Regions from separate parts of the Sphingomonas sp. 2SG genome, predicted to be linked through region 1. Evidence: riboswitches for the same ligand, from Rfam matches in the RefSeq annotation. Region 1 holds a riboswitch; the other holds the start of a gene.
The links. A riboswitch is a leader RNA that binds a small molecule or an ion and turns the genes downstream of it on or off. The one in region 1 is predicted to bind fluoride.

Region 1 (6,491 bases):
TCAGGAACACCGCTGCGCCGAGCGGCCCGGCGCTCCCGACTAGCCCGGACAACAGGCCGGTCACACCGCCCCCGATCACCAGCACGCGGCGCGAGGGTTTAAACGCGATCATGCCCGTGGCCTTCAGGATGACGAACAGCAGGATCGCCACGCCCACGATCCGCGCAACGAGCGCCGTCGGTAGCGACGCGAACGACAATGCGCCCAGCATCGAGAACGGTATGGCAGCGGAGAGGAACAGCAACACGGGCCGCCAACGGATTGGCGCCAGCCCAGCCCATCCCGGCCGGCGCACCGTTGCCGATGATCTGGACGATCGTCAGCAGCGTCACCGCTTCGGTCACGCCGACGACTTAAATCAGCAGCGGCAGCAACAGCAGTGCCCCGCCAAACCCGGCCGAACCCGAGATTGCAGCAGCCGCAAATGCACCGACGATCAGCAGCCCATATTCGATCATTGGTGTCATCGGTCGAACCGCGGCATGACCGACCAGTGTTCCAGCTGCTTGTAGACGATCACCTTGTCGCCGAGCAGGTCGCCATGTCGCCGGCAGAACCGGTCGAGCTGGTCGCGTTCGCCGACGAGTTCGACGCAGATCGTCAGATGGGGATCGGCCGCCTCCGATCCGTTCTCGCGGATCTGGCCGTGGTTGCTGAACCCATAGTGCGTGTGTTGCGCGACGGCATTGATGATGCCGTCTGGATTAGCTCGCGATAGAGCGGCTTGGCAGCCCACAGCGTACGCAGGCTGCGCTCACCAATTCGGTCGGACGGTTTCATGTAGATACGCAGCATGCCGATTTCGCGATGCTGGACGGTGAAACGATTGGGCATGGACAAACCCTCGATTGGTGGGGGGATCAGGAGCGTGGGCTTCGCGAGGCGCGGTGTGCCCGCGCCTCGCGAAGCGTCGCGTTCGGGGTGAGGCCGGTCGCCGGCACCTTCGGCACCGCGACGCGCTGCGACAGGTAGATGCCGTTATGACCGGAGCAGAGGTAGGCGACGAAGCAGGCCACCGCGATCGGCACCGCATAGGCAGCGCCGAACAGTTCGATGCCCATGAAGGTGCAGGCGAGCGGGGTGTTGGCCGCGCCCGCGAACAGCGCGACGAAGCCGAGCGCGGCGAATACGCTGGTGGGCACGCCGAACATGGGGGCGAGTGCGTTGCCGAGCGCCGCGCCGATGAAGAACAGCGGTGTCACCTCGCCACCCTTGAAGCCGGCGCTGAGCGTGACGACGGTGAACAGCAGCTTGATCGCCCAGCTCCACGGATGCGTGTCCGGTCCGAAGAAGCTGGCGATGGTGAGGCTGTCGGGCGTCGCTGCCAACGTGCCGAGTCCGAGATAGTCGCGCGTTCCGAACAGGTAGACGAGCGCGATGACCGCGATGCCGCCAATGGCGGGGCGTAACGGGCCATAGGAGACGATGCGCTTGAGCCACCCGCCGAGCGTGTGATTGGCTTCGGCGAAGGCGAGACCGACCAGCCCGAACGCAACCCCGGCGACGCCCGCCTTGGTGACGAGCAGCGCATCGACCGGCACCAGCGCATCGATCCGGTAGACGCCGTGATGGATGCCCCAGGCAAGGCACGTCCAGTCGCCGACCAGTGCCGCGACCAGGCACGGCACCAGCGCGCGATATTCGACACGCCCGATCGCCAACACCTCCAGTGCGAACACCGCCCCTGCGATGGGCGTGCCGAACACCGCGCCGAACCCGGCCGCAATGCCCCCCATCAGCAGGATGCGGGTGCCGTCAGCATCGAGCTTGAGCGCGCGACCGAAACCGCTGGCGAGACTGCCGCCCAACTGGACGGCGGTGCCTTCGCGCCCGGCCGAACCGCCAAACAGATGGGTCACCACCGTGCCGAAGAAGATCAGCGGTGCCATCCGCAGTGGCACCCCCCCGCCCGGTTCGTGGATCTGCTCGACAATAAGGTTGTTGCCGCCCTCCACCGAGCGGCCGGTCAGATGGTAAAGCAGTCCGACCACGAACCCGCCGATCGGCAGCAGGTAGAGCAGCCAGGGAAAGGCAAAGCGAAGCCAGGTCACGGCATCGAGGCTCCACAAGAAAGCCGCGCAGAGCGTTCCCACCATTGCGGCCATCGGGACCAGGATCAAGGCCCATCGCAGCACCGACATGGCATGGGTGCGGCGATCGCGAATGAACGCTGCCATGTTGAACTGGTCGTAGAGATTGCGAAATGTCGCGCGCACGATTCCTCCTTGCTGCCTTGCGGCGCCTGGTAGGAATCATCGACCCTTGCGAGGGCGGTTCGGCCGAATGGCCCGGCGGAAATCCATCGCCGTGCCGAGCATATGCTGTCCGACGGCGACCTGGTCAACCATCGGCAGGGTCACGATGAGACCATTGTTTTGCTGAGGATCAATAATTGGCTCAACCATGGAATAAATCTCGACGGGCGTCGTCTACGCTTTCGAGACTGATGCGCCGGAGGCTTATGCGTAGACGAAATTGGATGCTGGGTCTGACTGCTTCGGCCATGCTCACCGGCGCAGCCGCGGCCGCCCCCGCCGATGGCTACGCCAGCATGGTATCTGCCGCGATGGACCGGATGATGGCGGGCATGATGGTCAAGCCGTCCGGCGACGTCGACCGCGACTTCGTCGCAATGATGCTTCCGCATCACCAGGGCGCCATTGATATGGCGGTGGCAGAGCTGCGCTACGGTCATAAAGAGCAGCTCAAGCGCATTGCGCAGGAGATCATCATCGATCAGCAGCAGGAGATCGCCGCCATGAAGTTGGCGATTGGTCAGCCGCTACCCCCTTCGACGCCAGCCCCGACGCAGGGCGGCGACTACCACAGCCATATGGAGCACTGACATGATCCGGACCTTCCTGCGCTCGGCCGCCTTGCTGATGAGCGCCGCACCGGGCATTGCCATGGCCCAGCAGGCGCCGTGGAACGCCAAGGACGTGCCTGTCAGCCACCGCGACCGCGTCTATGCATCCGAACAATTCTCCAACACGGTGTCGGTGACGGACCCGGCCGACAACAGGTTGCTCGGCGTCATCAAGCTCGGCGATCCGCAGCCGATGAATTTTTCCCCGCTCTACAAGGGGCAGGTGCTGGTTCACGGCCTCGGCTTCTCGCCGGACGGGAAAACACTGGCGGTCGTGTCGATCGGATCCAACGCCGTGTCGTGGATCGACACCGCCACCAACACCGTCAAGCACACGACCTATGTCGGGCGCAGCCCGCATGAGGCGTTCTTCACGCCGGACGGCAAGGAGGTGTGGGTTACGGTACGCGGCGAGGATTACATCGCCGTGCTCGACCCCAAGACGTACAAGGAGACCGGTCGCATCAAGACGCCCGGTGGTCCGGGCATGACGATCTTCTCTCCCGATGGCCGATACGGCTATGTCTGTTCCTCGTTCAATCCGGTGCTGGCCGTGTTCGATGTCTCGACCCACGCGCAGGTCGGACAGGTGGCGCAGCCGAGTCCGTTCTGTCCCAACATCGCCGCGACGCCGGACGGCAAGCAGGTGTGGTTCACGCTGAAGGACATCGGCAAGACGGTCGCATTCGATGCCAAGCCGCCTTTCGCGATCCTCAAGGTGCTGGATACCGGACCGATCACCAATCACGTCAACTTCGCCCGCACGGTCAGGGGACAGTTCGCCTATGTCACGGTAGGCGGGGAAAACGCGGTGAAGGTGTTCCGCACGTCCGACTTCGCGCTTGTCGCCACCATCCCGGTCGGCAAGATGCCGCACGGTGTCTGGCCATCGGGCGACGGCCGGCGCATCTATGTCGGGCTGGAGAATGCTGATGAACTTGCCGCGATCGACACCGCCGGCAACAAGGTCGTTGCCACCGTGCCGGTCGGACAGGCACCGCAGGCGATCGCCTATGTGCCGAACGCTATTCCGACAGGCCTCGGCACCGACAATCTTCAACCGCTCGGTACGGCAGGCAAGGCGGTGCATCTGAACATGGGGCCGGTTCGCGGCAATGGTGCTGCAAGCAGCATTACCCTCTTCGACCAGGGCATCATTCAGGTCGTGCAGAGTGCCGTTACCGGTTTGCAGCCCAAGAAGCCTTACATGCTCGTGCTCACCGCCAACGCGGACGGCAGCGGTGCGGTAGAGCCGCTTGCGAACTTCATGAGCAATCCGGCAGGTGCGGCGATCGTCAACGCGTCGGGTCCGATCCGGCAGATCGTTCAAGGCAGCACCGCGGCACCCCGGCGTTTTCTGGCGGTCGCCGAGGTGGTGAACGGCGCTCCGGGCCGCATCGTGCAGGTGCAGCGCGACTGAGATGGACCCGCTTGCCGCCGCGATCGAGCCACTGATCCCCGGTCTGCGCCGCTATGCCCGGTCGTGGTTGCGCGATCCGGCGATGGCGGATGACGTGGTGCAGGATTGCCTTGAGCGCGCGGTCGGGCGCTGGCGCCAGCGACGGGGTGCGGAGGTTCGCCCATGGGTCTACGCGATCCTGCACAATCTGTTGGTCGACCATCAGCGGCAGCACAGTCGGCGAGGTACGGCGGTTCCGCTCCACCTCGTCGACGACGCTGCGCTCGGCCGCCCGGCCGATCAGGACGTAGGCCTGCACCACCGAGACCTGTTGCGCGCACTTGATGCGTTGCCCGAGGAGCAGCGGACGGTGCTGCTCCTCATTTCCGTCGAAGGTCTGTCATATGGGGAAGTCGCTGCCGTCGTCGGCGTGCCGCTGGGAACGGTGATGTCGCGCATATCGCGGGCGCGCGACCGTCTGGCGACGCTCCTCCGCGAGGCTGAACGGCCACGATTAAGGAGTATTCGATGACCAGCCCGATCGGAGAGGACGATCTGGCCGCGTGGATCGATGGAAGGCTGTCGCCCGAGCGGCAGCGTCTGGTCGACGCTTACCTTGAAGGCCAGCCGGACGTGCATGCCCGTTTGCGGGAGCAGGCGGAGCAGGCGCGAGCCCTTGCGTCCCTGTTCGCTCCCATCGCGGAGGAACCGATCCCGGCGACGATGCGCGTCGCAGCCATCAGGGGACGGCAACGCCAACCGCCTTGGCAACTCGCCATCGCCGCGTCGCTTCTGCTGGCGGTCGGATTTGGCGGTGGTTGGTCGAGCGCGCGGTGGAGCGGCGAACCCCACGCGGGCATCGCGGCGCTGGCCAATGAGGCGAGCGACAATTTCCGTGTCTATGCCGCCGACCGGATTCGACCGGCGGAAATCGGCCCCGACCAGCGCGCCATGCTGATCCGATGGACCTCCAGCCGATTGGGTGAGCGCGTGACCATCCCGGACCTCAGCACAGCGGGTTACCGCTATGGCGGGGGGCGATTGGTCGCGACGCCCCACGGCCCTGCAGCGCTGCTCCTCTATGATGGACCGCAAGCGTCGAAGCTTGCGGTGCTGACGAGGCCCATGCAAATCGACAAGAGCGCAAGCATGACCAGCACGTCCAGCGGGACCATGGGCCGGGTCACATGGGCGGTCGACGGGATCGGCTATAGTGTGGTGGGGGAGCGCCCCGCTGCCGAGCTGCATCCGATCGCCAACGAGGTCCAGCGCCAGGCCGATGCGGCGCTTGTGTCCTGATAGCACCTGGCCAGTTCTCAGCGCCGACAGGCACTGGGCGGACCAGCGGGATCACGGCTTGCGCGCGGCATCGTTCCGGTCGGCCTCTGCCGGAGTCAGCCTGGCCCGTTCGCGAATGCGACGTTCGAGTGGAGCGCCGACGAACAGTACGAGCATCGCAAGGCTCAACCCGCCGATGATGAGCGGCCACACCGCCAACCCTGCTGCCGCGCCGATCGTGGCTGTTACCCAGATGCATGCGGCAGTCGCCAATCCATGCACTTCCTGACCCTGGCCGACCCGCAGCACAGCGCCGGCACCGATGAAGCCGACGCCGGACAGAATGCCCTGCATCGCCCGTCCTGCGGCATCGGCGTTCACATTCGGCAAGCCACTGTGTACGATCGCCTGCACGGCGATGCAGCTCGCCAGACCGACGAGGCCCAGCGTCCGCAAGCCCATGATCTGCCGGTTCTCGCGCGAGCGTTCCCAGCCGAGCACCATCCCAGCCGCGGTCGCCACCACCAGCCGCCCGATCGCATCGATCCAAAAGCCGAGATCCGGTGCCGCTGACGCTTCGATCATTCGACCAGCACGTGCACATGATGCCAGGCGGTGCACAGATAGCCAGCGAAGTTCCACATCGTATCCGGCCGCTCGGGCTGACCCTGTCCAGTGTCGTCGAAGGCGCGCACGACAAGGTGCTGGCGCCCCTTGTCGAGCGTGGCGTCGAGGGTCCAGCGCCGCCAACCCCAGTGCGCCTCCGGATCATCGGTGAACGTCGCCTGTTGCCAGTCGCGACCACCGTTTACCGACACTTCGACCCGAGAGACGCGGCGATCATAGGCGATGGCATAGCCCTCGATCCGCACCTCCCCGGCCGGCAAGCTTTCGCCAGAGCCGGGCACGCAGATCGCGGCGTTGAGCGGCATGGCATTGATGGTCAGA
Region 2 (6,045 bases), on a different contig from region 1:
GCTGGTCGAATGATCGAAGCATCAGCGGCATCGGACCTCGGCTTCTGGATCGATGCGATCGGGCGGCTGGTGGTGGCGACCGCGGCTGGGATGGTGCTCGGCTGGGAACGCTCGCGCGAGAACCGGCAGATCATGGGATTGCGAACGCTGGGTCTGGTCGGTCTGGCGAGCTGCATCGCCGTGCAGGCGATCGTGCACAGTGGCTTGCCGAACGTAAACGCCGATGCCGCAGGACGGGCGATGCAGGGCATTCTGTCCGGCGTCGGCTTCATCGGTGCCGGCGCGGTGCTGCGGGTCGGCCAGGGTCAGGAAGTGCATGGATTGGCGACCGCCGCGTGCATCTGGGTCACGGCCACGATCGGCGCGGCAGCAGGGTTGGCGGTGTGGCCGCTCATCATCGGCGGGTTGAGCCTTGCGATGCTCGTACTGTTCGCGGGCGCTCCGCTCGAACGTCGCATTCGCGAGCGGGCCAGGCTGACTCCGGCAGAGGCCGACCGGAAGGATGCCGAGCGCAAGCCGTGATCCCGCTGGTCCGCCCAGTGCCTGTCGGCGCTAAGAAGCGGCCAGGCGCTATCAGGAGACAAGCCCCGCATCGGCCTGGCGCCGGACCTCATCGGCGATCGGATGCAGCTCGGCAGCGGGTCGCTCGCCCACTACACTATAGCCGATCCCGTCGACAGCCCATGTGACCCGGCCCATGGTCCCGCTGGACGTGCTGGTCATGCTTGCGCTCTTGTCGATTTGCATAGGCCTCGTCAGCACCGCGAGCTTTGACGCTTGCGGTCCATCGTAGAGGAGAAGAACCGCAGGGCCGTGGGGCGTCGCGACCAATCGCCCCCCGCCATAGCGGTAACCGGCTGTGCTGAGGTCCGGGATGGTCACGCGCTCACCCAATCGGGCGGAGGTCCACCGGATCAGCATGGCGCGCTGGTCGGGGCCGATTTCCGCCGGTCGTATCCGGTCGGCGGCATAGACACGGAAATTGTCACTCGCCTCGTTGGCCAGCGCCGCGATGCCCGCGCGGGGTTCGCCGCTCCAACGCGCACTCGACCAGCCCCCGCCAAACCCGACCGCCAGCAGAAGCGACGCGGCGATGGCGAGTTGCCAACGCGGTTGGCGTTGCCGTCCCCTGATGGCTGCGACGCGCATCGTCGCCGGGATAGGTTCATCCGCGATTGGAGCGAAAAGCGATGCAAGGGCTCGCGCCTGCTCCGCCTGCTCCCGCAAACGGGCATGCACGTCCGGCTGGCCTTCAAGGTAAGCGTCGACCAGACGCTGCCGCTCGGGCGACAGCCTGCCATCGATCCACGCGGCCAGATCGTCCTCTCCGATCGGGCTGGTCATCGAATACTCCTTAATCGTGGCCGTTCACCCTCCCGGAGGAGCGTCGCCAGACGGTCGCGCCCCCGCGATATGCGCGACATCACCGTTCCCAGCGGCACACCGACGACGGCAGCGACTTCCCCATATGACAGACCTTCGACGGAAATGAGGAGCAGCACCGTCCGCTGCTCCTCGGGCAACGCATCAAGTGCGCGCAACAGGTCTCGGTGGTGCAGGCCTGCGTCCTGATCGGCCGGGCGACCGAGCGCAACGTCGTCCACGAGGTGGAGCGGAACCGCCGTACCTCGCCGGACATGCTGCCGCTTATGATCGACCAACAGATTATGCAGGATTGCATAGACCCAGGGGCGAACCTCCGTCCCGCGTCGTTGCCGCCAGCGCCCGACCGCGCGCTCAAGGCAATCCTGCACCAGGTCATCCGCCATCGCCTGATCGCGCAACCACGACCGGGCATAACGGCGCAGACCGGGGACCAGGGGCTCGATCGCGGCGGCAAGCGGGTCCATCTCAGTCGCGCTGCACCTGCACGATGCGGCCCGGTGCGCCATTCACTACCTCGGCGACCGCCAGAAAGCGCCGGGGGGCCGCTGCACTGCCCTGAACGATCTGCCGGATCGGACCCGATGCGTTGACAATCGCCGCACCTGCCGGATTGCTCATGAAGTTCGCAAGCGGCTCTACCGCACCGCTGCCGTCCGCGTTGGCGGTGAGCACGAGCATGTAAGGCTTCTTGGGCTGCAAACCGGTAACGGCACTCTGCACGACCTGAATGATGCCCTGGTCGAAGAGGGTAATGCTGCTTGCCGCACCATTGCCGCCAACCGGCCCCATGTTCAGATGCACCGCCTTGCCTGCCGTACCGAGCGGTTGGAGATTGTCGGTGCCGGGGCCTGTCGGAACAGCGTTCGGCACATAGGCGATCGCCTGCGGTGCCTGTCCGACCGGCACGGTGGCAACGACCTTGTTGCCGGCGGTGTCGATCGCGGCAAGTTCATCGGCATTCTCCAGCCCGACATAGATGCGCCGGCCGTCGCCCGATGGCCAGACGCCGTGCGGCATCTTGCCGACCGGGATGGTGGCGACAAGCGCGAAGTCGGACGTGCGGAACACCTTCACCGCGTTTTCCCCGCCCACCGTGACATAGGCGAACTGTCCCTTGACCGTGCGGGCGAAGTTGACGTGATTGGTGATCGGTCCGGTATCCAGCACCTTGAGGATCGCGAAAGGCGGCTTGGCATCGAATGCGACCGTCTTGCCGATGTCCTTCAGCGTGAACCAAACCTGCTTGCCGTCCGGCGTCGCGGCGATGTTGGGACAGAACGGACTCGGCTGCGCCACCTGTCCGACCTGCGCGTGGGTCGAGACATCGAACACGGCCAGCACCGGATTGAATGAGGAACAGACATAGCCGTATCGGCCATCGGGAGAGAAGATCGTCATGCCCGGACCACCGGGCGTCTTGATGCGACCGGTCTCCTTGTACGTCGTGGGGTCGAGCACGGCGATGTAATCCTCGCCGCGTACCGTGACCCACACCTCCTTGCCGTCCGGCGTGAAGAACGCCTCATGCGGACTGCGCCCGACATAGGTCGTGTGCTTGACGGTGTTGGTGGCGGTGTCGATCCACGACACGGCGTTGGATCCGATCGACACGACCGCCAGTGTTTTCCCGTCCGGCGAGAAGCCGAGGCCGTGAACCAGCACCTGCCCCTTGTAGAGCGGGGAAAAATTCATCGGCTGCGGATCGCCGAGCTTGATGACGCCGAGCAACCTGTTGTCGGCCGGGTCCGTTACCGACACCGTGTTGGAGAATTGTTCGGATGCATAGACGCGGTCGCGGTGGCTGACAGGCACGTCCTTGGCGTTCCACGGCGCCTGCTGAGCCATGGCAATGCCCGGTGCGGCGCTCATCAGCAAGGCGGCCGAGAGCAGGAAGGTCCGGATCATGTCAGTGCTCCATATGGCTGTGGTGGTCGCCGCCCTGCGTCGGGGCTGGCGTCGAAGGGGGTAGCGGCTGACCGATCGCCAACTTCATGGCGGCGATCTCCTGCTGCTGATCGATGATGATCTCCTGCGCGATGCGCTTGAGCTGCTCGTTATGGCCGTAGCGCAGCTCTGCCACCGCCATATCAATGGCGCCCTGGTGATGCGGAAGCATCATCGCGACGAAATCGCGGTCGACGTCGCCGGACGGCTTGACCATCATGCCCGCCATCATCCGGTCCATCGCGGCAGATACCATGCTGGCGTAGCCATCGGCGGGGGCGGCCGCGACTGCGCCGGTGAGCATGGCCGAAGCAGTCAGACCCAGCATCCAATTTCGTCTACGCATAAGCCTCCTGCGGATCAGTCTCGAAAGGGTAGACGACGCCCGTCGGGGTTTATTCCATGGGTGAGCCAATTATTGATCCTCAGCAAAACAATCGTCTCATCGTGACCCTGCCGTTGGTTGACCAGGTCGCCGTCGGACAGCATATGCTCGGGCACGGCGATGGATTTCCGCCGGGCCATTCGGCCGAACCGCCCTCGCAAGGGCCGATGATTCCTACCAGGCGCCGTAAGGCAGCAAGGAGGAATCGTGCGCGCGACATTTCGCAATCTCTACGACCAGTTCAACATGGCAGCGTTCATTCGCGATCGCCGCACCCATGCCATGTCGGTGCTGCGGTGGGCTTTGATCCTGGTCCCGATGGCCGCAACGGTGGGAACGCTCTGCGCAGCCTTCCTGTGGAGCCTCGATGCCGTAACCCGGATTCGCTTCGCCTTTCCCTGGCTGCTCTACCTGCTGCCGATCGGCGGGTTCGTGGTCGGACTGCTCTACCATCTGACAGGGCGCTCGGTCGAAGGTGGCAACAATCTTATCGTCGAGCAGATCCACGAACCGGGGGGCGGCGTGCCGCTGCGCATGGCCCCGCTCATTTTCTTCGGCACGGTCGTGACACATCTGTTTGGTGGATCGGCGGGGCGCGAAGGCACCGCCGTGCAATTGGGCGGCAGTCTTTCCGGCGGGTTCGGGCGCGCCCTCAAGCTGGATACGCAAGCAACGCGCATCCTGCTGATGACCGGGATCGCAGCAGGGTTCGGCGCAGTGTTCGGGACGCCGATCGCGGGAGCGGTCTTCGCGCTGGAGGTGCTGGCGATTGGCCGGGTCGAGTATCGCGCGCTGGTGCCGTGCCTGGTCGCGGCACTGGTCGGCGACTGGACCTGTCTTGCCTGGGGCATTCACCACGGCATCTACCATGTCGATGCGACAGTGCCGGTCGACGCTCTAATCGTCATCAAGGTTGGCGTCGCGGGCGTCGTATTCGGGTTAGTCGGACTAGCTTTTGCAGAGGCCAATCATGCGCTGGGCGGATGGCTGAAGCGCATGGTGCCTTATGGCCCACTACGACCCGTCATCGGTGGCGTGGCCGTGATCGCACTGGTCTGGCTGTTCGGCACGCGGGACTATCTCGGTCTGGGCACGCTAGCGGCGACGCCGGATGGCCTGACCATCGCCAGCTTCTTCGGCTCCAATACGGACCCGTGGAGCTGGGCGCTGAAGCTGCTCTTCACCGTCGTCACCCTTAGTACCGGCTTCAAGGGCGGGGAGGTGACACCGCTGTTCTTCATCGGCGCGGCGCTCGGCAATGCACTCGCGCCTATGTTCGGGGTGTCGACAGGGTTATTCGCGGCGATCGGCTTCGTTGCGCTGTTCGCGGGTGCGGCCAACACGCCGCTTGCCTGCACGTTCATGGGGATCGAATTGTTCGGGGCGGCCTATGCTGTGCCGATCGCGGTCGCATGCTTCGTCGCCTACCTTTGCTCGGGTCATAACGGCATTTATCTGTCGCAGCGCGTCGCAGTCCCCAAGGTGCCTGCTGCGCGCCTCACACCCGATGCGACCCTGCGTGATGCCCGCACGCACCGTGCTTCCCGCCGTCGCTCGCGCGTCTGATCCTGCTTCCTATCGGAAGGCCCATTATGCCTGATCGTTTCACCGTCCAGCACCGCGAGGTTGGAATGCTGCGCATCTATTTGAAGCCGTCTGACAAGGTCGGCCCACGTCGCTTCTGGGGTGCGAAACCTTTTTATCGCGAGCTGATCCGCACCGCGAAGGCGGACGGCATCATCAACGCCGTCGCGCAGAACATGCATTACGGCTTCAGCAATCGCGGCCCAATCCGGGAAAATGGATCGGAGATTGCCGATCCGCATCTGACTATCTGCGTCGAGCTGGTCGGCGAACGTGACCAGCTCAACATTTTCTGTCGCCGGCATGGCGATCTGCTCGGCAACAAGGTGATAGTTTACAAACAATTGGAGCATTGGACGATCACGCGCGAAACTGAGCGAACCAGAGCCTGATCGGCGTTCCCATAATGGAACGTTGACCGGGAAACCTGACCCGTCGATCCGACTGACAGCCACAGACGGGTGCGCTTTCTCAAAATGTGTTCCCAATTCAAAATTCTCGAAATTGCGAATTTTCACGGCAAACTGGGAAAGCTGCCGATCGCTCTTGGGCGGATATGGGGTGACGTCTATACCCAAACCTGAAGCCGGGTGCTGATGTACACAACACCCTCAGCAGCATCGTCCGCGTATGTTCAATAAACGGACGTTTTCTGGACAGAGGCAGCCGTTGGCCGTGCTTCTTATAAAAGCGTGTTTACAGTCGCTTAGTGCAACAGGTGTTCAACAAACGGCAGTTTTGTGAAC

Region 2: linked by a shared signal. The riboswitch ahead of FFS23_RS17680 (voltage-gated chloride channel family protein) and the one ahead of FFS23_RS06990 (voltage-gated chloride channel family protein) in region 1 are both predicted to bind fluoride.

What each region holds. Positions count from the first base shown of each region.
Region 1 is NZ_SCMZ01000012.1:53-6,543, reverse strand. It holds gene FFS23_RS07000 (sulfite exporter TauE/SafE family protein) at 1-247, opposite strand, end outside; gene FFS23_RS06995 (putative PII-like signaling protein) at 464-736, opposite strand; gene FFS23_RS06990 (voltage-gated chloride channel family protein) at 861-2,216, opposite strand; fluoride riboswitch at 2,240-2,316, opposite strand; gene FFS23_RS06985 (DUF305 domain-containing protein) at 2,480-2,845, shown strand; gene FFS23_RS06980 (YncE family protein) at 2,847-4,286, shown strand; gene FFS23_RS06975 (RNA polymerase sigma factor) at 4,288-4,797, shown strand; gene FFS23_RS06970 (anti-sigma factor family protein) at 4,794-5,564, shown strand; gene FFS23_RS06965 (MgtC/SapB family protein) at 5,616-6,128, opposite strand; partial or broken gene FFS23_RS06960 (molybdopterin-binding protein) at 6,125-6,491, opposite strand, start outside.
Region 2 is NZ_SCMZ01000060.1:238-6,282, forward strand. It holds partial or broken gene FFS23_RS17650 (molybdopterin oxidoreductase) at 1-13, shown strand, start outside; gene FFS23_RS17655 (MgtC/SapB family protein) at 10-522, shown strand; gene FFS23_RS17660 (anti-sigma factor family protein) at 574-1,344, opposite strand; gene FFS23_RS17665 (RNA polymerase sigma factor) at 1,341-1,850, opposite strand; gene FFS23_RS17670 (YncE family protein) at 1,852-3,291, opposite strand; gene FFS23_RS17675 (DUF305 domain-containing protein) at 3,293-3,658, opposite strand; fluoride riboswitch at 3,823-3,899, shown strand; gene FFS23_RS17680 (voltage-gated chloride channel family protein) at 3,923-5,281, shown strand; gene FFS23_RS17685 (DUF190 domain-containing protein) at 5,308-5,691, shown strand.